4 regions of the Exiguobacterium sp. Helios genome follow, and region 1 is predicted to be linked to each of the others. Evidence: riboswitches for the same ligand, from Rfam matches in the RefSeq annotation. Region 1 holds a riboswitch; each other region holds the start of a gene.
What was found. A riboswitch is a leader RNA that binds a small molecule or an ion and turns the genes downstream of it on or off. The one in region 1 is predicted to bind S-adenosylmethionine.
Positions count from the first base shown of each region.

Region 1 (5,843 bases):
CCGGCATCGACAGCGATTCCGTTATTGATGATTGAGGCGGAGACATCCGGTAGGACGCGTGGTGTCTGTCCGGCGACGACCGGGACAATCTTCAGTTTTTTCGGATTCTCGACGATCTTATCGACGGATCCGTTGCCGTCAAAGTCGTCCGGCAGCTTGATCAGGCCTGCTTCCTGCAACAGGAGCAATGCCCGCCCCATGTTCGTCGCTTCATTCGGGACGGCAATCTTTCCACCGACCGGAATGTCTTTGACGTCCTTGATCTTATCCGAATAAATTCCCATCGGCGCGATGACCGTAGTCGCAATCGGCGACAGTTTTAACTTATGTTCTTTTTTGAAGGCGTTAAAGTAAGAGACGGTCTGGAAGGAGTTCGCATCAATCTCTCCTTCCGCGAGTGCGAGATTCGGTTGAACATAGTCGGAGAACTTAACGAGCTCAATCGTGATGCCTTCTTTCTTCGCTTTTTTCGCGACGTATTCCCAAACTTGGGTGTCAGAACCGCTGACGCCAAGTTTCACCGTCTTTTGATCTTCTTCTCCGGAAGCGGCACATCCCGCAAACAATACCGTCGTCAATGCTGCACCAATCGCTAATCCTTTTTTCATCATCCATCTCTCCCTTATCTGTTCTATGTTTTTTTAGTGTCTCCGAATTTTTCGTGCCAACAGGTTGCCTGTTGTCTGTAACCCTTGAACCAAAATGACGAGAATCCCGACCGTGATGATCATGACGGTCGTATCAAACCGTTGATAGCCGTACGTGATCGCCAAGTCACCCAGTCCCCCGCCGCCGATTGCCCCGGCCATTGCCGATGCCCCGATCAAGCCGATTGTCGCAATCGTCAGGTTCAGGACAAGCGAGCTGAGGGCTTCCGGCAAGAGGAAACGGAAAATCGTCTGCAGCGGTGTCGCCCCCATCGCTTCTGCCGCCTCCAAGACACCGGTGTCGACTTCGAGCAATGAACTTTCAATCAGGCGGGCGATGTACGGTGCCGCATAAAAGACGAGCGGAACGATCGCTGCCTGCGTCCCGATCGACGATCCGACAATCAAGCGGGTCAACGGAATGATCGCGACGAGCAAAATAATGAACGGAACGGACCGGAAGATGTTGACAATACTGCTTAAGACATTGAAGAAGGGGATTTGTTCGAGCAATGCTCCTTTTCGTGTCACGACAAGCAGGATGCCGAGCGGTAAACCAATCAATGTCGAAAAGAGTAACGACAGTCCGACCATCGTCATCGTTTGCAAAAAAGCGGTCCAAATATCCGTATAGTTAACCAGCATCTGCGAGCACCTCCTCGACGACGACATCCGATTGATCGATGTAATGCAGTGCCCGTTTGATTTCCGCCGCATCACCGATCAGTTCAACAAGCAGACTGCCAAACGGAATGTTTTGCAGTTCCGTGATGCTGCCGTGCAGGATGTTGAGGTCGACATCAAACCGTTTCGCGACTTGCGATAAAAGCGGTTGTCCGGTCCCTGCCCCGAGGAAGTTGATTTTGTAGATATGGTGCCCGGTATCCCGTTGATCGATGACTTTTTGAACTGACGCCGGAATCTCATCCTGCATGACGGAACGGACGAAGTTTTTTGCCGTCGCCGTCTGGGGGTTCGAAAAGACGTCGAATACGGTACCCGATTCAATCAACTTGCCGGCTTCGATGACGGCGACCCGGTCACAAATTTCACGGATGACACCCATCTCATGGGTAATCAGTAAGATCGTGATGCCGTATTCCTGATTGATTTGTTTCAGCAGGCGTAATATGTGTTGTGTCGTCTGCGGATCAAGCGCCGAGGTTGCTTCGTCACACAACAGGACGGACGGCTGGGTGGCAAGTGCCCGGGCAATCCCGACCCGTTGTTTCTGTCCGCCCGATAACTGATCCGGGTAATGATCGGCCTTATCCGCCAAGTCGACGAAATCCAGCAGTTCATTGACCCGCCGATGGACCTCGTCTTTTTTGACGCCCTTTAAGACAAGGGGTTTTGCGACGTTCGCAAAAACCGTATTCGAATCCAGCAGATTGAAGTGCTGAAAAATCATCCCGATGTGTTGTTTGGCTTCCCGTAACTGTTTCGCCGAGAGCGCCGTCAAATCTTGGCCATCGACCGTCACACTGCCCGATGTCGGCCGTTCAAGCAGGTTGACGCATCGTAATAAGGAACTTTTACCGGCTCCACTGAAACCGATGACACCGAAGATTTCTCCCTTTCGGATTTCGAGATCGACCCCGTTCAGCGCAGCAATCGATTGTTCCTTTGTTTCATAGATTTTTTTTACATTTTTGAATGTAATCACCACTTGTTCCCCCTTTAAAATACAAAAAAGGTCTCTTCTTAAGAAACAAGAAGAGACCTGGATCCGCACAATGGCAGAATCCACTCGACTCATCTCTCAGACAATTGTCTGATGGAATTGGCACAGTGCTCATAATGAGTCTGTTGCCGAGGTTTCGTAGGGCCAGTCCCTCCACCTCTCTGGATAAGTGTTGCGGTATGAAATTCGTATGTGTGTTGTTGCCGGTTGAACTTATGTCGTAAAACTAATTTTTACACTACAGAAAGATCTTTTAAAGGTCAACCATATTTTCAAAAATAAACCATATGACCCATATCGATTTTTTTCCCGGGACAAACTGGATCGTTGTTTGAATTTTGACGCCTGTTCAAGAGAGTTTGACAATTCATTTCCGCCAATGCTATCATCTTCTCAATGATTAATCCGACAATTCCTATACGATATATCAAGAGTGGACGAGAGACCTGGCTCTAGGACTCCACGGCAACCTGCTGTTATGCAAGGTGCTCCGACCAGCAAAGCGGTTGCTTTGGATGATACACACGAGAAACTCGTTTGCGTCCAAAGCCAAACGGGTTTTTATTTTTGAAATGGAGGACGAGATGATGAGTATGGTTTATCCTGTTATACCGGGTGCGGAAGCCTTTTCCTTAGGACGCGGATCCGTCGGCATTTTGCTCTGTCATGGTTTTAACGCAACGCCGCAAAGCGTTCGGGCTGTAGGAGAACAGTTCGCAGAACAAGGTTTCTCCGTCTATGCCCCTCGCCTGCACGGTCATGGGACCGATGTCCTGGAATTCGAAGCGACGACGGCAGATGACTGGAAACAGAGCTTGCGTGACGGCTTCGAACAGTTAGCCAGACGGTGCGAATCGATCTTCATCGTCGGACAATCGATGGGGGCGACACTTGCCCTGTCACTTGCCGCTGAAGGTCTCCCGATTGCAGGAATCATCACGATCAATGCCGCCTTGTCCGTCCCTGCTTACGAAGCCTTATCCTTCACCGATTGTCCGGTCTATCTGCCGGAAAGCACCCCTGATATCAAGCAGACCGCTTTTGAAATCATCTATGATCTTGTCCCCGCAGTTTGTGCTTCAGAACTGTTACGACTCATTGATGACACGCGACTACACTTAGCGACGATTCAAATTCCGACACTTATTTTATATTCTGCTGAGGATCACGTCGTCCCGCCGGCCTGTTCCGATTATTTGTACCGGACGATTGGGGCAACAGATAAACGCAGTTATTGTCTGCTCGACTCGTACCATGTCGCGACGCTTGACCATGATCAAAAGACGATTGTCCGTGAGACCTTACAATTCATCGAACAGTTCAGCCGGTTGACACGAACTGGTTGATAAAAAAAAGTGAACGATTCCCGGCCGTGAGGCCAAAGAATCGTTCACTTTTTCAAATCGTCTATTCTCAATTTTGCTGTTGTTTTTTCCATTCCTGTAACGGTTGCGGTTTGCCCGGAACTTGATGACAATGACGGCAACGCGGTTCATAGGATTCAGACGCCCCGACGAGAATGATTGGATCATTGTAGTTTGCCGGCTTCCCGTCAATCAATCGTTGTGTCCGTGACGCCGGATCTCCACACGACAGACAAATCGCCTGTAATTTCGTCACGAATTCCGCACGTGCCAGTAATTCAGGCATCTTGCCGAATGGCTCGGCCCGAAAATCCTGATCGAGTCCCGCACAAATAACGCGTTTGCCATCCTGAGCCAGTGCTTCGATGACTGCGACAATCTCATCGTCAAAAAATTGAACTTCGTCAATCGCGACGATTTGCGTCTCTTCCGCCACTGCTGCATAGACATCACGGCTCGTCGCCATCGGAATCGCAATGACCGAGTTGCCGATATGCGACACGACATGCTCTTCATGATACCGGTCATCGATTGCCGGCTTGAACACTTGAACCGGTAACTTTCCATACTGTGCCCGTCTGACACGACGGATCAGTTCTTCTGACTTACCGGAAAACATACTTCCGCAAATCACTTCAATCCAACCATATTGATTGATCACATGCATCATCGTAAACACCGTCCTCTAAATTAGTCACTTTAACGAGTATAGCCCGAATCTAAATTGAGAAAAAGGATTGACTTCTAAAAATCAAAAACCCTTGCCAAATTCGCCACTTTCTTCATCTTCTCATTTCAACTGGTATGTATTTCCTGTACACTGAAAGAGAAGTTTCTTTGAAGGAAGGTGACTCCGATTCATCACATATTACATGAAGTCCTCCATCAATATGGAGCGTTCGGACTCGCAATTCTTCTGGCCGGTGGAATCGTCGGTCTTCCGGTTCCAGACGAGACGTTACTCGTCATGTCAGGATTCTGGATGCATCATGGTGATTTGCCGCTCGTCGGAACAATTTTTGCTGCCTATGCCGGCAGTTGTATCGGAATGACAATCAGCTATGTGCTCGGTCTGAAACTTGGAATGCCGTTGCTCCATCGAATGGCTCCGAAGTTACGTATTTCTGAAAAACATGTTTTCAAAGCAGAAGCCGGATTTTTACGTTACGGAAAAACGGTTTTAATCATCGGTTATTACATACCCGGTCTCCGGCAGCTGTCCGCTTTTTTTGCCGGCGTCTCGAAAATGCCGTTCCGGATCTTCGTTACTTATGCCTATACTGGTGCTTTAATTTGGATCAGTGTCTTTTTAGGAGCAGGTTATTTCCTAGGTCGCCATTTTTCCTTCAGTCTTTTACTCGAACATTTTGCGAACAATCCGGATACACTTCCGTATCTGATTGGTGCTGCCGGTGGAATCGGTCTATCCTTCGTTTTAAAAACGTATCTGGCGTACCGTGCCAAGTTCTGTCTATACAAAAACAGCCTGCTCCAGTAATGGAGACAGGCTGTTTTTTAATACTGAAGTCGCAATTACTTGCGGCCGTATTTTTTGTTGAAGCGATCGACACGACCGTCTGCAGCGTTGAACTTTTGACGACCAGTGTAGAATGGGTGCGAGTCCGAAGACACATCCACACGGATGAGTGGGTACTCGTTTCCATCTTCCCAAGTGATTGTCTCGTTCGAAGAACGTGTAGAACCAGTCAAGAATTTGTACTCAGTAGTTGAGTCCATAAATACAACTTTGTTGTAGTTTGGGTGAATTCCTTGTTTCATGGTTGTTTTCTCTCCTTCCGCCCTGGTTCATTTGCTGAGCCAGAGTAAGTTACCTTCCTATACTAAACGATTTTTTCATGCCCCGCAATACCTATTTTCAAGTCGTTGTGTCGGTTTTCGTCACACGTGGCTTCACAGGTGCGCGCCGTACGGGTTTCTTCTTTTCTTTCTCCAGTTCGACAAAAAATTCTTCGTTATTTTTCGTGTCCCGAATCTTGCGTAAGAAACTGTCGACAAACTCATTGGACTCGTTCATCGTCCGGCGGATCGTCCACAAGGCATCGAGCTGATCTTGCGGTAACAACAACTCTTCTTTCCGTGTTCCGGATTTCCGGATATCGATGGCCGGGAAGATCCGGCGCTCGGATA
Region 1 covers NZ_CP053557.1:2,964,625-2,970,467, forward strand. Annotated here, with positions in the region: gene HNY42_RS15260 (MetQ/NlpA family ABC transporter substrate-binding protein) at 1-608, opposite strand, end outside; gene HNY42_RS15265 (methionine ABC transporter permease) at 642-1,292, opposite strand; gene HNY42_RS15270 (methionine ABC transporter ATP-binding protein) at 1,282-2,313, opposite strand; SAM riboswitch class I at 2,400-2,503, opposite strand; SAM riboswitch class I at 2,753-2,856, shown strand; gene HNY42_RS15275 (alpha/beta hydrolase) at 2,919-3,677, shown strand; gene HNY42_RS15280 (thymidine kinase) at 3,745-4,365, opposite strand; gene HNY42_RS15285 (DedA family protein) at 4,543-5,193, shown strand; gene HNY42_RS15290 (type B 50S ribosomal protein L31) at 5,229-5,474, opposite strand; gene rho (transcription termination factor Rho) at 5,572-5,843, opposite strand, start outside.

Region 2 (5,843 bases), 740 kb from region 1:
CCGCAAGAGTTGTTGCCGGATGAGTGGAGCGGTCATCATGCCGCTTTGCTGTTTGAACAATACTACCGGCTACTCGCGGAACCGGCGAGCCGGTTTTTTGAATCGATCTTCCGTGAAACACATGATGTGACGCAAAAAAGTGCTGATTATGATGCATCGGAACATCCGTTGTTCGCGGAACGATAAAACGAAAACGCTCATCCCGAAGAAGCGAGATGAGCGTTTTCGTGCCGACAATCAATTTTCAGCAAGCTGTTTGCGGAAGGCGTATCCTTTATCGACATACGAATCGATGGATTCCTGAATCATCTCAAGGTCTGCTGCCGTGAGTTCCCGCACGACCTTGCCCGGTGATCCGATGATGAGCGAACGAGGCGGGAATTTTTTGCCGGATGGGATTAAGGTGTTGGCACCGATGATACATTCTTCACCGATTTCAGCATGATCGAGAACAGTGGCCCCCATACCGACAATCGAGCGCCGACCGATTTTACAACCGTGCAAGATGGCATTGTGACCGACCGTCACTTCATCTTCGACGATGACCGGTGCACCCTCGTAGAGATGGATGGTCGCATTGTCCTGGATACTGCAACGTTTGCCGATCGTAATCGGTCCTTCATCGCCGCGCAGGACGGCATTGAACCAAATCGTCGATTCTTCGCCGACGGTCACGTCACCAATCAAAAAAGCACCGGGGGCGACAAACACATGTGTGGCTAGCTTTGGTGAAACATCGCGGTACGGAATATTCATAAGGACGCCTCTTTTCTAAAAATGAATTAAAATTCAGTCCTACTTAGTATACCATTCTTAACAACGGAAACGGAGGGAGACCATGTCTCGTCTATGTACCACATTACAGATTGATGTGCCGATCATTCAAGGGGGTATGGGGAATATCAGCCATGCCGAACTGACGGCGGCGGTCTCGAATGCCGGAGGTCTCGGAACGATTGGATGCGGAACGATGACGCCTGTCGAGGTCAAACAATTGATTGACGCGACACGAAGCTTGACGTCGCGTCCGTTTGCCTTGAATATCGCCATCCGGGTCTCACCTTATACCGAACAGTTGATTGAGTTAGCAATCGAGGAACGGATTCCGGTCGTGTCCTTGTCAGCCGGTAATCCGGCTCCTTTTTTATCGAAGTTACGGGAGGCGGGAATCCGGACGATTGGTGTCGTTGCTTCCGTCAAACAGGCAATTAAAGCCGAGCAGTCCGGAGTGGACATACTGGTAGCGGAAGGCGTCGAGGCGGCGGGAATCAATTCACCGCTCGAGTTGACGACGATGACCCTGATTCCGCAAATCACGGATCATGTCACGCTTCCTGTCCTTGCCGCGGGCGGCATCGGCGACGGACGTGGTCTTGCAGCAGCCTGGATGCTCGGAGCAGAAGGCGTGCAGCTCGGAACCCGGTTGATTGCGACACAGGAATCCCGTGTCCATGAGCACTATAAAAGACACCTCGTGCAGGCGGATGATCTCGGGACACGAATCATCGGCCGAGAAGTCGGACAAGTCCGGCGGGTATTGAACGGACCGTATGTCGATGCGTTGCAGCCGACATCACTCGCTGCCTTTCAGGAACAGACGAACGAATCGTTTCATATCAAAGGGGCACTCGAAGGCGACGAAACAGCAGGATACGTCAATGCCGGTCTCGTTTCCGGTTTGATTGATGATGTTCCGACCGTTGCGGAACTCTTTAACCGGATGATGGATGATGCTTTCGGACGAATCGAACGGACATACCGGGCACTCCAGTAACTCCAGTAACGTGAATATAAGCGCAGCTGACCGATCAGGTCGGCTTTTTTTGTGTTTCAGGACATTTGTCCTTTAAAAAGATGACAGAATAGGGTCTACTCGTAACTAGAGAAAAAGGAGGATGAAGATGCAAGGAATCGTGTTTGCCTTATTCAGTGGATTGTTTATTGCCTTACAAGGCATCTTTAATGCCCGGCTCGGTGACGCGGTTGGTCCATGGTTATCCGTAACCATCGTCCATTTCGTTGGTCTGATCGGATGTTTATTGATTTACGGCTTTGTTCGGGATCGTAAAATCGGCGGTTTTCGCACGTTACCGCTTATTTATGCGAGCGGCGGATTGCTCGGTGTTTTAGTCGTCGTTACGGAACTGACGTCAATTCAATTACTCGGCATGACATGGGCAATGTCGCTGTTGCTCGTCGCACAGATTCTGTGTGCCTTTGTAATTGATTTGAACGGCTGGTTCGGAGTCATTAAAAAAAGCAGTAACAAAGGGCAGTGGATCGGAGTCGGTTTGATGTTGACCGGCGTCCTGATCTTTTCATTTACCTGAGTAGGAGGAGATAGAAATGGGATTAGGCATGTTTTGTGCCATCGTCGCAGGGATGATGATCAGTTTACAAACTGTTTTGAACGCACGGATGAGTCATGTCTTTGGTGCCTGGGCGACGACGACGTTAGTCTTTTTGGTCGGTCTGATTGGTTCGTTGCTTGCCTTGGTTTTCTTTCGGGGCGGGGAGGTCGCAGCGCTTACGGAGGTCGAACCGCTTTATCTATTTGGCGGTTTCGTCGGTGTCGGTGTCGTATTTTGTGTCATGCGGGGTATTCAACTGCTCGGTCCGTCCATCGCGATTTCCGTCGTCCTGATTTCGCAACTCAGTTTTGCGTTGTGTGTCGACGTTTTTGGCTGGTTTGGTTTACCAAAAGTCGATTTATCGTTTGGGCAGATCATCGGCCTGGCCGTCATGCTGAGCGGCATTTTCGTCTTAAAACGGTATCAGGTCGTGGACGAGTCAAATCAAACAGATGAAATCAAAGCGATTTCTTAAAAACATCGTCAACCACTCAAAAGAGATCACGGCTTTCACGCGACTTTTACAGTAAAGTGCGTGAAAGGGTGATCTCTTTTAAAAGACGCTTCGTTTAAATCAGACGGATACTTCTTCTTTCCAGGCGACGTCGATAAAGGCATCACGGCCGGAGGCTTTCCGGTCTTTTTTGTAGTGGGCCGGATTTTTTTTATGGAAGTCCTGATGGTATTCTTCCGCCGGATAGAAAGCAGCTGCCGGTTCGATCCGTGTAACGATCGGTTGTTTGAAACGGTTTGTTGCAGCCAGCGCATCACGTGACGCAATCGCTGCAAGGCGTTGTTCTTCCGTATGGTAAAAAATCGCCGGGGCATACTGTGTACCACGGTCCTGGAATTGTCCGCCGGCATCGGTCGGATCCGTTTGCGGCCAATACAGTTCGAGTAACCGTTCGTATGAGAACAGTGCCGGGTCAAATGTAATCTCGACGACTTCGGAATGTCCGGTCGTTCCGGTTTTGACCTGCTCATATGTCGGATTGTCGACGTGTCCTCCTGTATAACCGGACACGATACTGTGAATCCCCGGTAATTCCTCAAATGGTGTCACCATGCACCAGAAACATCCTCCTGCAAATGTTGCTTTTTCCATGTCATCTCTCCCTTTCTCCTGGCCTCTTGAGCCGTAATGCTCTCATTTCTGACAGCGAGAAAACGAAAACGACTCCTTTGCTTGGTTGCAAAAGGAGTCGCCGCTTTTTATCAACCAAAGCTTTCGCTTTGCTGGTCGTAGCACCTTGCTGTGCGCAGGTTGCTGGGACGTCATCGATCCAGATCTCTCGGTCCACTCTTGATAAGTGTTATATGAAGTTGATGTAAGTTCGTTATCATTGGGATGATAATACCATTCATAAAAGTGGAAAGTCAATTCTTATGTTTGCAGGGCACGAAGAACTGTCGCCCCTAACGTTTTCGCCCCGATCAGTAAAGCCCGCTCATCGATTTCGTACTTCGGATGGTGTTGCGGATAAATCGTGCGTCCATCTGTTTTCGCGGAGCCGGTAAAGAAATAACTGCCCGGAACCTGTTCCAGGTAATAGGCAAAATCATCGGCTGCCATCATCGGTTTCATTTCACGGACCTGTGCTTCCGGCAAAAAACCGGCCGCTTCCCGGACGAGCTTCGTTTCATCCGGATGATTCCAAAGGGACGGGTAACCTGTCGTGAAATCAATGGAATAATCAGCGCCGATTCCGGTGCAGGTCGTCCGTGCGACGAGATCCACCTGTTGGCGCAACTGATGCCGGAGTTGTTCGTTGAACGTCCGGATTTCTCCGACAATCCGGGCTTCGCCGGTCACGATGTTCGGTGCGGTTCCGGCATGAAATGAACCGATTGCAACGATGGCCGGCTCAAACGGATCAACGCGCCGGCTGACGAGGTGCTGAAGATTACAGACAAGCTGTGCACCGGCGACAAGTGCGTCCTGCGTCCGGTGTGGCGCTTGGGCATGACCGCCTTGACCATGAACAACGATTTCAAATTCATCGATCGCACATAATGTATGCCCGCTGTGATAACCGATCGTTCCGACCGGAAGATCATTTTCGAGGTGTGTGCCGAAAATCGCATCGACACCGTCGAGACAGCCGTCCTCAATCATTTGAATCGCACCACCCGGAAATACTTCTTCACCGTGTTGGTGGATAAAGACGACAGTACCTGTTAATTCATCCCGGATGGCTTGAAAAGCAGCGGCGAGTCCAAGGACAATCGCCGTGTGTCCGTCGTGTCCGCAAGCATGCATGACACCGGGACGGATTGAGCGGAACGATAATTCCGTTTCTTCCTGGAGCGGTAACGCATCAAAATCGGCCCGGACCGCAATTGTTTTTCCGGGACGGGTGCCGGTCAGTGTCGCGACGATTCCGCTGCCACCGACGTTCGCACGGTAAGGAATACCGAGTGCATCATAAAACGCAGAAATTTTAGCAGGCGTCCGGACTTCCTGGAACGATAATTCCGGATGGCGGTGAAAGTCACGGCGTAAACGAATCATCTCTGATTCATACTCAGTTAAGTAGGTGAATAAATTTTCTTGCATCGAAATCATCCTTTTCGGTATGTCTTGAGTAAAAACGGGTACAGATAGAAGTAATCAATTAGAGGAGGAATCAACATATGGGTGAAATCATTGTCAATGCCGTTCTTACAGTCAAAGCAGGATTAGCTGATCAAGTCTTTCCGATTCTAAGTACAGTCTACAAAGCAGCGCAAAACGAGCCGGGCTGCCTACGTTATACGTTACATCAATCGATTGAAAATGAACATCAGTTCATGCTCTATGAAGTCTACCAAGACGAAGCAGCACTTGAGGCTCATATTGCATCGGACCACTATAAAGCATACCGCGAACAAATTGAGTTGTATCTTGAGGATCGTCAAGTGACAAAGTATGTCGAGATGACATTCTAAATCAATGAAAGAAGGGCGTATGGATCCGGAAGGGTCCATACGCCTCTTTTTGTGTTACATCGATTTGAAGCCAAGAAAGTGTTCCCGCCAACGCGGTTCATAGATCGAGTTGATTTGCAGCTGTGAGCCACCCGCATGAATGAAATATTCATTGTCGAGCATGATGCCGATATGCGATGGTCCATCCGTATACGTATTTTCGAAAAAGACGATATCCGATCGTTTCCCGCTACTGATTGTCGTCCGCCGGTTCGTAAAGAAAGCCCCGTACCAGTAACCACTGACGTTCGTCCGGCCGCCGTACTTTCCGGCTTCGTTCGTTGCATAGTGAATCAGTCCCGAACAATCAAAACCGCCGTTGGCTGCCGTTTGAGAACCCCACGTATACGGCGTTCCCAAGTGTTTCGCGGCTGCTTGGATTAACTTTTCACCACGCGATGTATTCTTCTGTGCGATCCGTGCATCCGTCTTGACGGTGACAGCGCTGACCGGCAGATAAACAGGTGACCAGCCGGACTGAATGACATAAAAATTGCCGACCCGATACCGGGGATAGACGCGTTT
Region 2 covers NZ_CP053557.1:664,595-670,437, forward strand. Annotated here, with positions in the region: gene paaX (phenylacetic acid degradation operon negative regulatory protein PaaX) at 1-186, shown strand, start outside; gene HNY42_RS03505 (gamma carbonic anhydrase family protein) at 238-756, opposite strand; gene HNY42_RS03510 (NAD(P)H-dependent flavin oxidoreductase) at 839-1,774, shown strand; gene HNY42_RS03515 (DMT family transporter) at 1,902-2,330, shown strand; gene HNY42_RS03520 (DMT family transporter) at 2,347-2,826, shown strand; gene msrA (peptide-methionine (S)-S-oxide reductase MsrA) at 2,926-3,456, opposite strand; SAM riboswitch class I at 3,561-3,664, opposite strand; gene HNY42_RS03530 (M20 metallopeptidase family protein) at 3,736-4,908, opposite strand; gene HNY42_RS03535 (putative quinol monooxygenase) at 4,986-5,279, shown strand; gene HNY42_RS03540 (SH3 domain-containing C40 family peptidase) at 5,334-5,843, opposite strand, start outside.
Region 2: another riboswitch for S-adenosylmethionine. It lies ahead of msrA (peptide-methionine (S)-S-oxide reductase MsrA); the one in region 1 lies ahead of HNY42_RS15270 (methionine ABC transporter ATP-binding protein).

Region 3 (5,843 bases), 260 kb from region 1:
ATCAGTCAGATGGAGGGATAAAATAAATGAAAATTTTAGTAGTCGGTGCAGGAGCCGTCGGAGGTTATTTCGGAGCCCGGTTGGCGGAAAAAGGGGAAGATGTCACATTTTTAGTGCGTGAACGCCGGTTTGAAGAATTGTGTGCAGGACTTCATGTCAAAAGTCTTCATGGGGATATTACCTATTCTCCGCGCCTGATCCGGACCGGAGAAAAAGGAACGTTTGATGTCATTCTTTTATCGACCAAGGCTTATCATCTGGAGCAGGTGTTAGAGGACATCAAACCGTTCGTCGCAACTGATACATATATTTTGCCGTTGCTAAACGGAATGGCACATTTAAAGCAACTGGAGCAACACTTCGGAGCGGAACGTGTACTGGGCGGACTCTGCTTCATCGAATCAACGCTTGATGCACAAGGACACATCGTACAGACGAGTCCGTCCCATCATTTATTATTCGGTCCGTTACCGGGAACCCGGCCAGACCGTTTGGAAGAACTGAAGCAGCACCTAGAGGGGACACTAGCGCCGATTAAATACTCGGACTCGATTACCAGCGATATGTGGAATAAGTATCTGTTCATCACGACGTTTTCCGGTGTGACGTCGCTTTTCCGTTCAGCAATCGGTCCGATTCGTTCGCAGGAAGAAGGAATGATGATGATCCGCCGCCTGGCAACGGAAGCCAAAGAAGCGATGGAACGCCAAGGTGCTGTGTTCAGTGATGGGATTGAACAGATCCAACAGCAACAGATCGCACAAATGGATGAAACGATGAAGTCGTCCTTACAACGTGACATGGAGAAAGGTAATGAAGTCGAGTCAGCTCATTTGTTCGGCACACTTCTTTCGAAAGATGAAGCGACGCAAGTGATGTTGCCGGCGATTTATGCAAATCTCGAAATTTATCGTATGTCGAGAAAAGATGTTTAACTAGTTGTTATATAGGGAATATTCGTTAGGTTGTATTGAGCCTATATTTTTCATAATCCACAATAATGTGTAGTTTTCAGCTATTCGTTGACTTGCTGAATTGCATTCAACTATCCTTGAAAAGACAAGATGGTTAAAAAAGCAAAATATATTTTATATTTTTTAAATGAAAACAGAAGTGAGAGGGGAATTATTTTACATGAAACGTATTATTATCCGTGCGGGTATGACACCGTTTGAACAGTTCGACGCAGAATATTTGATGAAGCATAACTCAATCGGAGGGAACGTCGGAAACCTGATTTATCAATACAGTATTTTCCGCACCTTGATGACAGAGGGCACGACGATCACACCGGATTACTACTACTATGAAGAAGAGCGTGCAGATGAAATCAATGCGAACTTCGATTTATATGTCATTCCACTCGCTGATGCATTCCGTAAAGAATTCGTCCCGACACTTCGTAAATATACAAAATTGATTAAAAAACTAAAGATTCCGGTCGTCGTCATCGGTGTCGGTTTACGCGCACCGTTTGAAGCGAATTTAAACGACGGTTTCTCATTTGATGAAGACGTTAAAGCGTTTGTCAGCGCAGTTCTTGAGCGCTCAAGCATGCTTGGACTTCGCGGCGAAATCACATCAAAATATTTGACGCGTCTTGGTTTCCGCGAAGGAATCGATCACAAAGTCATCGGTTGCCCATCGATGTATGCGTTTGGTCGTGATTTGAAAATTCGTGAAACGAATATCACAAAAGATTCAATGATCGGTGTCAACTCGTCACGTCTTGCACCGCAAAACGTCCTTAACTTCATCACACGCGGAATGGAAGAGTACCCGAACCACTACTTCATCCCGCAATGGATGAAAGAGTTGCGTTTGACGTACACAGGAACACATCCGATTGCTGACTTATCCGTCACGAACTATCCGGTCAAGATGTCGGATCCGACTTACATGAACGACCGTGTCCGCTTCTTCTTAAACGCGCAGACATGGATCGACTTCTTGAAAGAAGCTGACTTCAGCTTCGGAGCACGTCTTCACGGTAACATCACGGCAACACTTGCCGGAACGCCAAGTATCCTGATTCCGAAAGATGCACGGATGCGCGAATTAACGGATTATCACCAATTGACACACATTTGGGCAAATGACATCACAGACAGCACACGCTTGTCGGATGTGATTGAGTCGGCTGACTTCCAAAGTCCGACACGTGTTCAAGCACGTAACTTTGATAACTTCGTGGAATTCCTGAATACAAATGATCTAGAACACATCTACAAAGAAACGAACTATCCGGAGAACGTTCCGTTTGATCGTGAAATGGCCAAAGCAGAGTTGCTTCCGGTCGTTAAACCGATCACAGGAATCAGTATCGAAGAAGCTGTTTCACGTTTTGAATCATACTTCCCAGCAGAAGAACAAAAAATCGTGGCAGCTCAAAAACGCGATAAAGCGAAAATGGCTGAAAAAGATAAGAAAATCAAATCACTTCAAGGCAAGTTGAACAGTCAAACAAAAGAAATGAAGCATCAACAAGGCACATTGAACCGGAAAGCGGTTCGCATGGCATTGAAGACAGCTGATTTGTTTGCGAAGAAATAAGCGACAGACGTCTTATACCGTTTTGGTGTAAGGCGTTTTTTTTTACATGATAAATTCTGAATTGTGTTGACAATTCAAAACAGGGTTGGTACTGTTATGAAAAATTACATTCTTATCCAGAGAGGTGGAGGGACTGGCCCTTTGAAGCCTCAGCAACAGGTCGAAAGATACTGTGCTAATTCCTGCGGGTGTTGTACCCGATCGATAAGCTTCCTTTGATTGTCGACCGACGCACCCATGCATGTGGGTGCGTTTTTTTTTAGTTTAACGAGAAAAAGAGGAGTGTGGAGGAGCAATGAAAGAAGGAACGTTTCGGCGGAAAATGGAATCCCGGCATATCGTCATGTTGTCACTCGGCGGTGTCATCGGGACCGGATTATTTTTAAGTACAGGCTATACGCTCGAGCAGGCCGGTCGGGTCGGCACGATTTTATCTTACCTGGTCGGAGCGCTGGCGGTTTATCTGGTAATGCTTTGTCTAGGGGAGCTGGCGGTACATATGCCGGAGACGGGTGCCTTTCACAGCTACGCGACGAAATATATTGGATCCGGAACAGGCTATACCGTCGCCTGGCTTTACTGGCTGACTTGGACGGTCGCGCTCGGTTCGGAATTTACGGCAGCCGGTTTATTGATGCAACGCTGGTTTCCGGATGTTCCGGTCTGGCTGTTCAGTGCTTTATTCGTCGTCATGATTTTAGGCATCAATGTCTTGACGGTCCGCTTGTTCGCGGAAGTTGAATTTTGGTTTTCTGCCGTCAAGGTGCTGACGATTTTAGTGTTCATCGTCTTAGGAACAGCAGCAATCGTCGGATTCTTGCCCCTCGCGGACGGCTCACAAGCACCGCTTCTCGCTCCGTTGACGGAGGGGGGCCTGTTTCCGAACGGAGCGTTCGCGATCTTGATGACGATGCTTGCCGTTAACTTTGCCTATTCCGGAACAGAGTTAATCGGGATTGCAGCAGGTGAGGCGGTCGATCCGAAACGGACGGTTCCTCTCGCCATTCGAACAACAGTCTTCCGGCTCGTCTTATTTTTTGTCGGGACGATCATTGTTCTTGCGATTCTGTTACCAAATGATTCAAAAGGAGTGCTTGAAAGTCCATTCGTTGCTGTGTTTGAACGGATCGGTCTTCCGTTTGCAGCAGACATCATGAACTTCGTCATCCTGACCGCGATTTTGTCAGCAGCGAACTCGGGTCTGTATGCCGCATCACGGATGCTCTGGTCTTTATCCGATCAACGGATGATTACGCCGTACTTTTCTAAATTAAATGCGAGCGGAGTGCCGATACGTGCCGTTCTCTTCAGTATGCTCGGTGGTCTGCTTGCCCTGTTCTCCAGCGTCTATGCACCGGGTTCCGTCTACATTGCGCTTGTCTCGATCTCGGGACTGGCAGTCGTCGTTGTCTGGATGAGTATCAGCGCCTCACAGTTCATGTTCCGCAAGCGCTATCTGCAAGAGGGGCATGATCTAAACGATTTGGTTTACCGGACGCCCTGGTATCCGTTTGTACCGATTCTGTCGTTTTTAATGTGTTTGGCTTCATTGATCGGAATCGCCTTTGATCCGACGCAACGGGTCGCCCTCTATTTCGGGGTTCCGTTTATCGCGGTCTGTTACATCGTTCATCATCTGACAAAAACATCATGGAAACGGAGTGTGGAAGATGTCAAAGAACAACAATCCAGTTGAACAACTGTTAAAAGAAAAACCCTATATTTTATTGGACGGAGCACTGGCGACGGAACTTGAACGCCATGGGAGAAATCTCGATGATCCGCTTTGGTCGGCCCGGGTACTGCTTGAAGAACCGGAACAGATTCACCGCGTCCATGCGGATTATTTTAAAATCGGGGCGGATTGTGCCATCACGTCCAGCTACCAAGCGAGTGTCGCCGGCTTCAGCAGCCGGGGGATTAAAGAAGAGGAAGCGATTGAACTGATGAAACAAACGGTCTATCTGGCACAGCAGGCGCGTGCGGAAACCGGACCGGCAGCGGATCACGCTTTGATTGCGGGATCGATTGGTCCTTACGGTGCCTATCTTTCGGACGGATCCGAATACATCGGTCATTACGGAGTCGACGATGCGCAACTTGAAGCTTTCCACCGTCCTCGTCTGGAAGCGTTAATCGCGGCAGGTGCGGACGTGTTGGCATTTGAGACGATTCCCTCCTTGCAGGAAGCCGAAGTGCTGTTCCGGCTGCTCGAAGAATTTCCGGATCAGTCGGCCTGGCTTGCCTTTTCCCTGCGTGACGCAACACACATCAGTGAAGGAACACCGTTGAGTGAGTGTATCAAGGCATTAGGGGAGCACCCGCAACTGGCGGCAATCGGCGCGAACTGTTTTCCGGCATCGATTGCGACAGAGTTCATCACGACATTAAAACAACTGACCGATGTACCGATTATCGTCTATCCGAATTCCGGTGAGCAGTATGATCCGGTCAGTAAGACCTGGTCCGGTGAAGCAGTGTGTACGGCTTTCGAAGACATTGCTCCGGAATGGTATGCCGCAGGTGCCCGGTTGATCGGCGGATGTTGCCGTACGACACCCGAGCAGATTGAGCGGATTCAACAGAAGGTGACAATCGGTTAACCGGAAGTCATGTCTAATAAGGACAAAAAAAGAGAGCGGAATTTTGCATCCGTCCTCTTTTTAGACTGATATTTCGTATTTTCAGAAACTCACCGTTCCCGTAACGCTTGGTTGAACTGTTTCAGCAACCGACCGAACGATTCGGCATCTTCATCCGGCCAGTCATGTAATAACCGTTCGATGCTCGTTAAACGGGCTGTCCGGTAAGTTTCGAGCTCTTGTTGACCGTAATCTGTGATGTTGTAAAAGAAGGCCCGGCCGTCTGTCGGGTCTTTTATTTTTTCGACTAATTTTTTCTGATCGAGCGCAGCCGCTTGTCGGCTGACGGTCGAGACGTCGAGTTGCAACTCACGGGCAAGGGTTTTGACACCGACTTGACCGGAGTCAGATAACTGGCGCAAGAGTAAATAGGAAGCACGGTCCAGGTTCCGATTATCGGCCGTTGCCGTCGTTAAACGACGAATAAGAATCGCCAGTTCCAGTTCAATTGTTTCCAGGGATTGATTCGACATATTGTCACCTCTCATTAGCATTCATTGCCCTCATCATTACGCACGGGCTGTCCTCTGTCAATCAAAGGCAGGCTTCTTGACAGGATTATAGTTGTATTATACAATCATAAATGTTATTTAATTGTATCGTGAAACTTGTTGTTATGAACTTATTTTAATTACAGCGTCTGATGAA
Region 3 covers NZ_CP053557.1:182,975-188,817, reverse strand. Annotated here, with positions in the region: gene HNY42_RS00995 (ketopantoate reductase family protein) at 27-935, shown strand; gene HNY42_RS00990 (polysaccharide pyruvyl transferase family protein) at 1,135-2,553, shown strand; SAM riboswitch class I at 2,663-2,764, shown strand; gene HNY42_RS00985 (amino acid permease) at 2,849-4,249, shown strand; gene mmuM (homocysteine S-methyltransferase) at 4,224-5,156, shown strand; gene HNY42_RS00975 (MarR family winged helix-turn-helix transcriptional regulator) at 5,246-5,668, opposite strand.
Region 3: another riboswitch for S-adenosylmethionine. It lies ahead of HNY42_RS00985 (amino acid permease); the one in region 1 lies ahead of HNY42_RS15270 (methionine ABC transporter ATP-binding protein).

Region 4 (5,843 bases), 180 kb from region 1:
CTTCTCAGCTCGCTTTTCTCGGGCGGAACGCAAGCCGCGGTCATTGTTTGATGACCGGGTCTCGCCTGTTCCTGACGGAAGCGAAGCTTCCTTTTCCCGTAGAAGTCGAGCGGAAGACGTGACTTCTCCAAGAGTCATCATTCAATGGAAAACCCCTGAAACCGTTCCACCTCTTTTTTGTAAAGGGAGGCAGCTATTTCAGGGGTTTTATATCATTTTTAGATAAACTGATATACAAAAAGAGTTATGTTAGTTTGCCCAGTCCGGTTTACTGAATCCTTTGAATGATTTTTCGATAACGTTATTAAAGTCATCCGATTTGACGACAGCCGTCAAATCTTTCGCCAGTTGTTTATCGGCATTCGATGTTTTGATAGCGACCAGATTCCGGTACTGCTCGTCCATTTTTTCGAGTGCCAGTGCATCCAGTAAATCAAACTTCGCGGCTAACGCAAAGTTTCCCGGAACGGCAGAAATATCGACACTGTCAATGGCACGCGGCAGTTGGGCAGCTTCGAGCGGTTTGATGACCAGTTTCTTCGGATTTTTGACGATATCTTTTTCGGAGACTGTCAGTGGATCCACGTCGGCTTTCAGTTCAATCCAACCTTGGTCAGCGAGCAGGTTCAGTGCCCGGGCCTGGTTCGTTGGATCGTTTGGTGTCGCGACTTCAGCTCCCGTCTTGACGTCATCCAGCGATTTATAGGATTTGCTGTATAAACCCATCGGCGCCGTTGGGACAGTAATCAGTCCTTTAAGGTCGAGGTTCTTTTCCTTCGCAAATGTCTTCAGGTAGATCGAGTGTTGGAACAAGTTGGCGTCGATGTCGCCACTGCCAAGTGCGATGTTCGGTTGAATATAATCCCCGAACTCGACGATTTCGACGTCGTAGCCTTTCTTTTCAAGCCCGGGTTGGATCGCTTCTTTGACCATGTCGCTGTAAGGTCCGCTCGTTGCCCCGATCTTGATCGATTTGTTGTCTTCTTTGGCGCTGCTGTCGCCGCAACCGGCAAGAATACCGGCTCCGAGTAGTCCTGTTGCTAAAAAGGCATAACGTTTTTTCATATTCATTCTCTCCCTTACGATTCTCTATTTTTGGTTAACGCTTATCAGCACGACGGGCCAGAACATTGCCGAGCCCTTGAATACTTTGAACAATGATAACGAGGACGACGATCGTCACAATCATGACGACATTGTCGTACCGGTAATAGCCGAAGCGGATGGCCAGGTCACCGACGCCGCCACCACCGACGATACCGGCCATGGCGGAAAATCCGATCAGACTGATGGTCGTCAAAGTGACGGCTTGAATGATGCCGGGAAGGGCTTCCGGTAAGAGTGCACTGATGATGATCCGAAACGGTGTCGCACCACAGGCTTCTGCTGCTTCGATTAATCCCGGTGGAATCTCACGGAGCGATGTCTCGACCAGTCGGGCGAGAAACGGAATGGCGGCGACACTCAGGCTGACGGAAGCAGCAGTCGGTCCAATTGTATTATCGAGTAACAGTTGTGTCAGCGGAATCAACGCGACGAGCAGGATGATGAACGGTAACGAACGGACCATATTAACGAAAAAGTCCAAGATGCTGCGAACGACGACGTTTTGGAAAAATAGTCCCCGGTCCGTGATGAACAGTAAGATCCCGAGTGGAATCCCGATGATGAGGGCGAAGCCGAGTGAGATTCCGACCATCAAAGCCGTTTCCGCTAACGCTTTCGCAAGATCCGGTAACATGGTTTCAATCCGTTCAAGCCACATCCTGGATCACCTCAAGCGTGTGAAGTTGTTCTTCGAGCCACGTCAAGGAGCGGTTCACGTGAAGGGTCGGACCGGTCAAACTGACAATCAGCACTCCGAAAGCGACGTTCTGGATATAGTCGACCTTACCGTGGAGGATGCTGACGGAAATATCAAACTGTTTAATTGCTTCCGATAACGTACTTTCACCGGTCTTTTCACCTGTGAATTGCAGGCGGATAATTTTTCCCGGTGTCGTTCGCAAGATCCGTTCCGGTAACTCGATCTGGAGTGCCGTATCGACATAATGTTTCGTGACATCATGTGCCGGCTGACTGAACAGGTCGTATGTACGGGCGACTTCAACGACTTCACCTTGCGCCATGACGGCAACCCGGTGACAAATCTGTTTGACGACATCGATTTCATGGGTAATGAGAATGATCGTCAGGCCAAGCCGTTCATTCAAGTCTTTCAGCAGTTCGAGAATTTGCAGCGTCGTGACCGGATCAAGAGCGGACGTCGCTTCGTCACATAACAGGACACTCGGATTATTCGCAAGGGCGCGGGCAATCCCGACCCGTTGCTTTTGACCGCCGCTGAGCTGACTCGGGAAATTCGTCTCGAAGCCTTCGAGTCCGACCAGGGAGACGAGCTCTTTGATCCGTTGCGGGAAGTCAGTCCGTTTGACGCCGGCAGCCTTTAAGGCGAAGGCGATATTATCGGCGACGTTCCGGGATTGAATCAATTGGAAGTGTTGAAAGATCATCCCGATGTTCAAACGCAGTTCACGTAAGCTGCCTTTGGAGAGGCCGGACAGATTAGTGCCCGATACTTTAACCGTTCCTTGTGTCGGTGTCTCCAGTCCGTTGATCAGACGGAGCAGGGTGCTTTTTCCGGCACCGGATTCACCGATGATGCCAAAGATTTCACCTTGCTGAATCGTTAAATTGACGTCACGTAAGGCAAAAATGGGTGTCCGGTCACGAACGAACCGTTTAGTGATCCCTTTAAATTCAATCATCTGTCGTTTCCTCCCTATACAAAAAAATCGCCTTTTTCCAGTTAAGAGCAACCAGAAAAAAGCGACGAAGTGTAAGATTTCGTAACTTATCTCTCAGAATGAAACATTCTGTAGGATGTGGCACCGTTCCTTAAAGGTGGTTGCCGGACGTCGTTGGGCCTAATCCCTCGGTCGCTCTCGATAAGTAGATATGCTGTTGGGACTTACTGTAACGGAAATCATTCCCATTTGTCAAACGTTTTTTCAGAATTATTCCGCAACGGTCTGGCGAAACAGATTCAATTGACCAATCCGTTCAGCTGCTTCGACGAGTCGTTCGGCGTCAGCAATCAGGCTGATCCGGACGTAACCTTCCCCGTATTCGCCGAAGAAATGTCCCGGTGTAACGGCGACATGCGCTTCGTCGAGCAGGTGATCGGTAAAGCTTTGGGACGTGTAGCCGGACGGGACCGGCAACCAGACGAAGAACGAACCGCCCGGGATCGGTCCGTCCCAACTGATTTCCTGTAACTTGCCGAACAAGGCATCACGCCGCGCTTCATACAGAGCGCTCAGTTCGCGGACACACGTCTGATCGCTTGAAAGAGCGACGGTTGCTGCCTGTTGAATCGGTGTGAAAGCACTGACGTATAAGTGTTCCTGGTACGTCTCGATACTTGCGATGACGGACGGATTCCCGATGGCGAAGGCGATTCGGAAACCGGACATGTTAAAACGTTTCGATAATGAAAACAGTTCGATTCCGACGTCTTTTGCGCCTTCCGTCTGGAGGAAACTGCGGGTCGGACCGTCGAAGCTGATTCCGCCGTAGGCGAGGTCGTGGACGACGCAAATGTCGTTCGCATCAGCGAAGGAAACCGTTTGCTCGAAGGCTTCCGCTGTTGCCGTCGCCCCGGTCGGATTGCTCGGGTAGTTGAGGAACAACATCCGGGCCCGTTCGACATCTGTCGTATCAAGTAACGTGTAGTCAGGTAAAAAAGCATTTTCCGCAAGGAGCGGCAATGTGATCGGGTAAGCTCCGGCAAGGGCGGCGCCGGATAAGTAATCCGGGTATCCGGGATCAGGAACAATGACACCTTCACCGGGATTGACGATCGTTTGCGGTAAAGCGACGATACCGGCTTTGCTGCCGAGCAAAATGGCGACTTCAGAGGCCGGATCGATGTTTACGCCAAACTCTGACTGATAAAAATCCGCGACAGCCTGTTTGAGGAAATCGTGTCCGCGAAATGGCGGGTACTGGAGGTTTGAAGCGTCATTGATTGCTTCTTTCAAGGCATCCAGAATATGTACGGGTGTCGTCTGATCCGGTGTTCCCTGACCAAGCGTGATGACGTCATGACCAGCAGCCTTGACGGCACCGATCCGCTGGGCGAGCTCGGCGAAGACCGGAGCGGGTAACCGATCAATCGCAATCGATGGGGCGAAATGTTTCATCTGTCTTCCTCCTTGTTGGGTATTGTCGTCAAGGATAACGAATTTTCAGAAAAAAGAAAAGAGTTTTTTAATAATTGCTGATAATTGGGAAAAAGAACCGATGGCTTTCGTGTTTTTGATACACTGAACTAGAATACGATTGAATCACAAAGGAGATGATGGGATGAATCGGGCCTGGTGGAAAGAAGCCGTTGTCTATCAAGTGTATTGGCGCAGTTTTAAAGATTCGAACGGAGACGGGATGGGCGATTTACGCGGAGTAATTGAAAAACTCGATTACATCGCTTCCCTTGGTGTCGATGTCATCTGGTTAAATCCCTGTTATACATCACCGGATGTCGATAACGGATACGACATTTCGGATTATTACTCGATTATGCCGAAGGCGGGAACGATGTCGGATCTGGAAGAACTGATTGCGTCCGCCCATGAACGGGGACTGAAACTGATTCTTGATTTGGTCGTCAATCATACGAGTGATCAACACACGTGGTTTAAAGAATCCCGCAGCAGTCGGACAAACGAGAAAGCCGATTGGTACATTTGGCGGGACGGGGTCAAAGGAACACCGCCGAACAATTGGCGGTCGTATTTTGCGCCGAGCCCTTGGACGTGGGATGAGACACGCCAGCAGTATTACTTCCATTCCTTTGCATCGGAGCAACCGGACTTGAACTGGGAACATCCTGCTGTCCGGCAGGCCGTATATACGATGATGCGGTGGTGGGCCGATAAAGGAATCGACGGCTTCAGGATGGATGTCATCAACCTGATCAAGAAACGGGCGACGTATGATGATGTCGCAGATCCTCTGAATTTATCCTACTTAGGGAACCAGCCGGGCATTCATGAATTCTTGCAGGAGATGCACCAGGAAGTACTGGCGGGAACCGATCTCTTTACCGTCGGTGAGATTCCGTTCGTCGGCCCGGAAGACGGGTTACTGTATGTCGGTGAGGAACGGAATGAGTTGCGGACGCTGTTTCACTTCGAAGTCGCGGATGACATGGAGACGATGGATTTACCGCGCTTCAAACAAATCCAGAAGCGCTGGTACGAAGCGCTTTATCCGAGCGGAGTCGCGTCACAGTTTTTGAATAACCATGACCACACCCGTCAGGTGACCCGGTTCGGAAGCGAACGGTATCGTGTCGAAAGTGCCAAGCTACTGGGCTTGATGCTCCACACGTTACCGGGCATCCCGTACATTTATCAGGGTGAAGAAATCGGCATGACCGGCATTCGTTTTTCTGATCCCGAGTCTTATCAGGACGTCGCATTTCGGAATCAATACGCCGAACGGATTGCCGCCGGCGAATCACCCGGAACCGTCCTGTCCTCGATGCAGTTGCGGGCGCGAGATAATTCACGGACACCGATGCAGTGGAATACCGGCAAAGCAGCCGGATTCACCGCAGCGACGCCATGGATGACGGTCAATCCGAACTACCGTGACATCAACGTCGAAACAGCGGAACAGGATCCGCATTCCGTGCTGGTGTTTTACCGGCAACTGATTGATTTACGGAAGACTCATCCGGTCATGGTTTACGGAGGTTATCGTGATTTGGCGATTCAGGATCCGTACCTGTATGTCTATGAACGGGTCCTGGGCGGAGTGGTTTGGCGGATCGTCTT
Region 4 covers NZ_CP053557.1:2,783,420-2,789,262, reverse strand. Annotated here, with positions in the region: gene HNY42_RS14465 (hypothetical protein) at 1-122, shown strand, start outside; gene HNY42_RS14460 (MetQ/NlpA family ABC transporter substrate-binding protein) at 250-1,065, opposite strand; gene HNY42_RS14455 (methionine ABC transporter permease) at 1,100-1,765, opposite strand; gene HNY42_RS14450 (methionine ABC transporter ATP-binding protein) at 1,755-2,768, opposite strand; SAM riboswitch class I at 2,852-2,955, opposite strand; gene HNY42_RS14445 (aminotransferase class I/II-fold pyridoxal phosphate-dependent enzyme) at 3,018-4,205, opposite strand; gene HNY42_RS14440 (alpha-glucosidase) at 4,369-5,843, shown strand, end outside.
Region 4: another riboswitch for S-adenosylmethionine. It lies ahead of HNY42_RS14450 (methionine ABC transporter ATP-binding protein); the one in region 1 lies ahead of HNY42_RS15270 (methionine ABC transporter ATP-binding protein).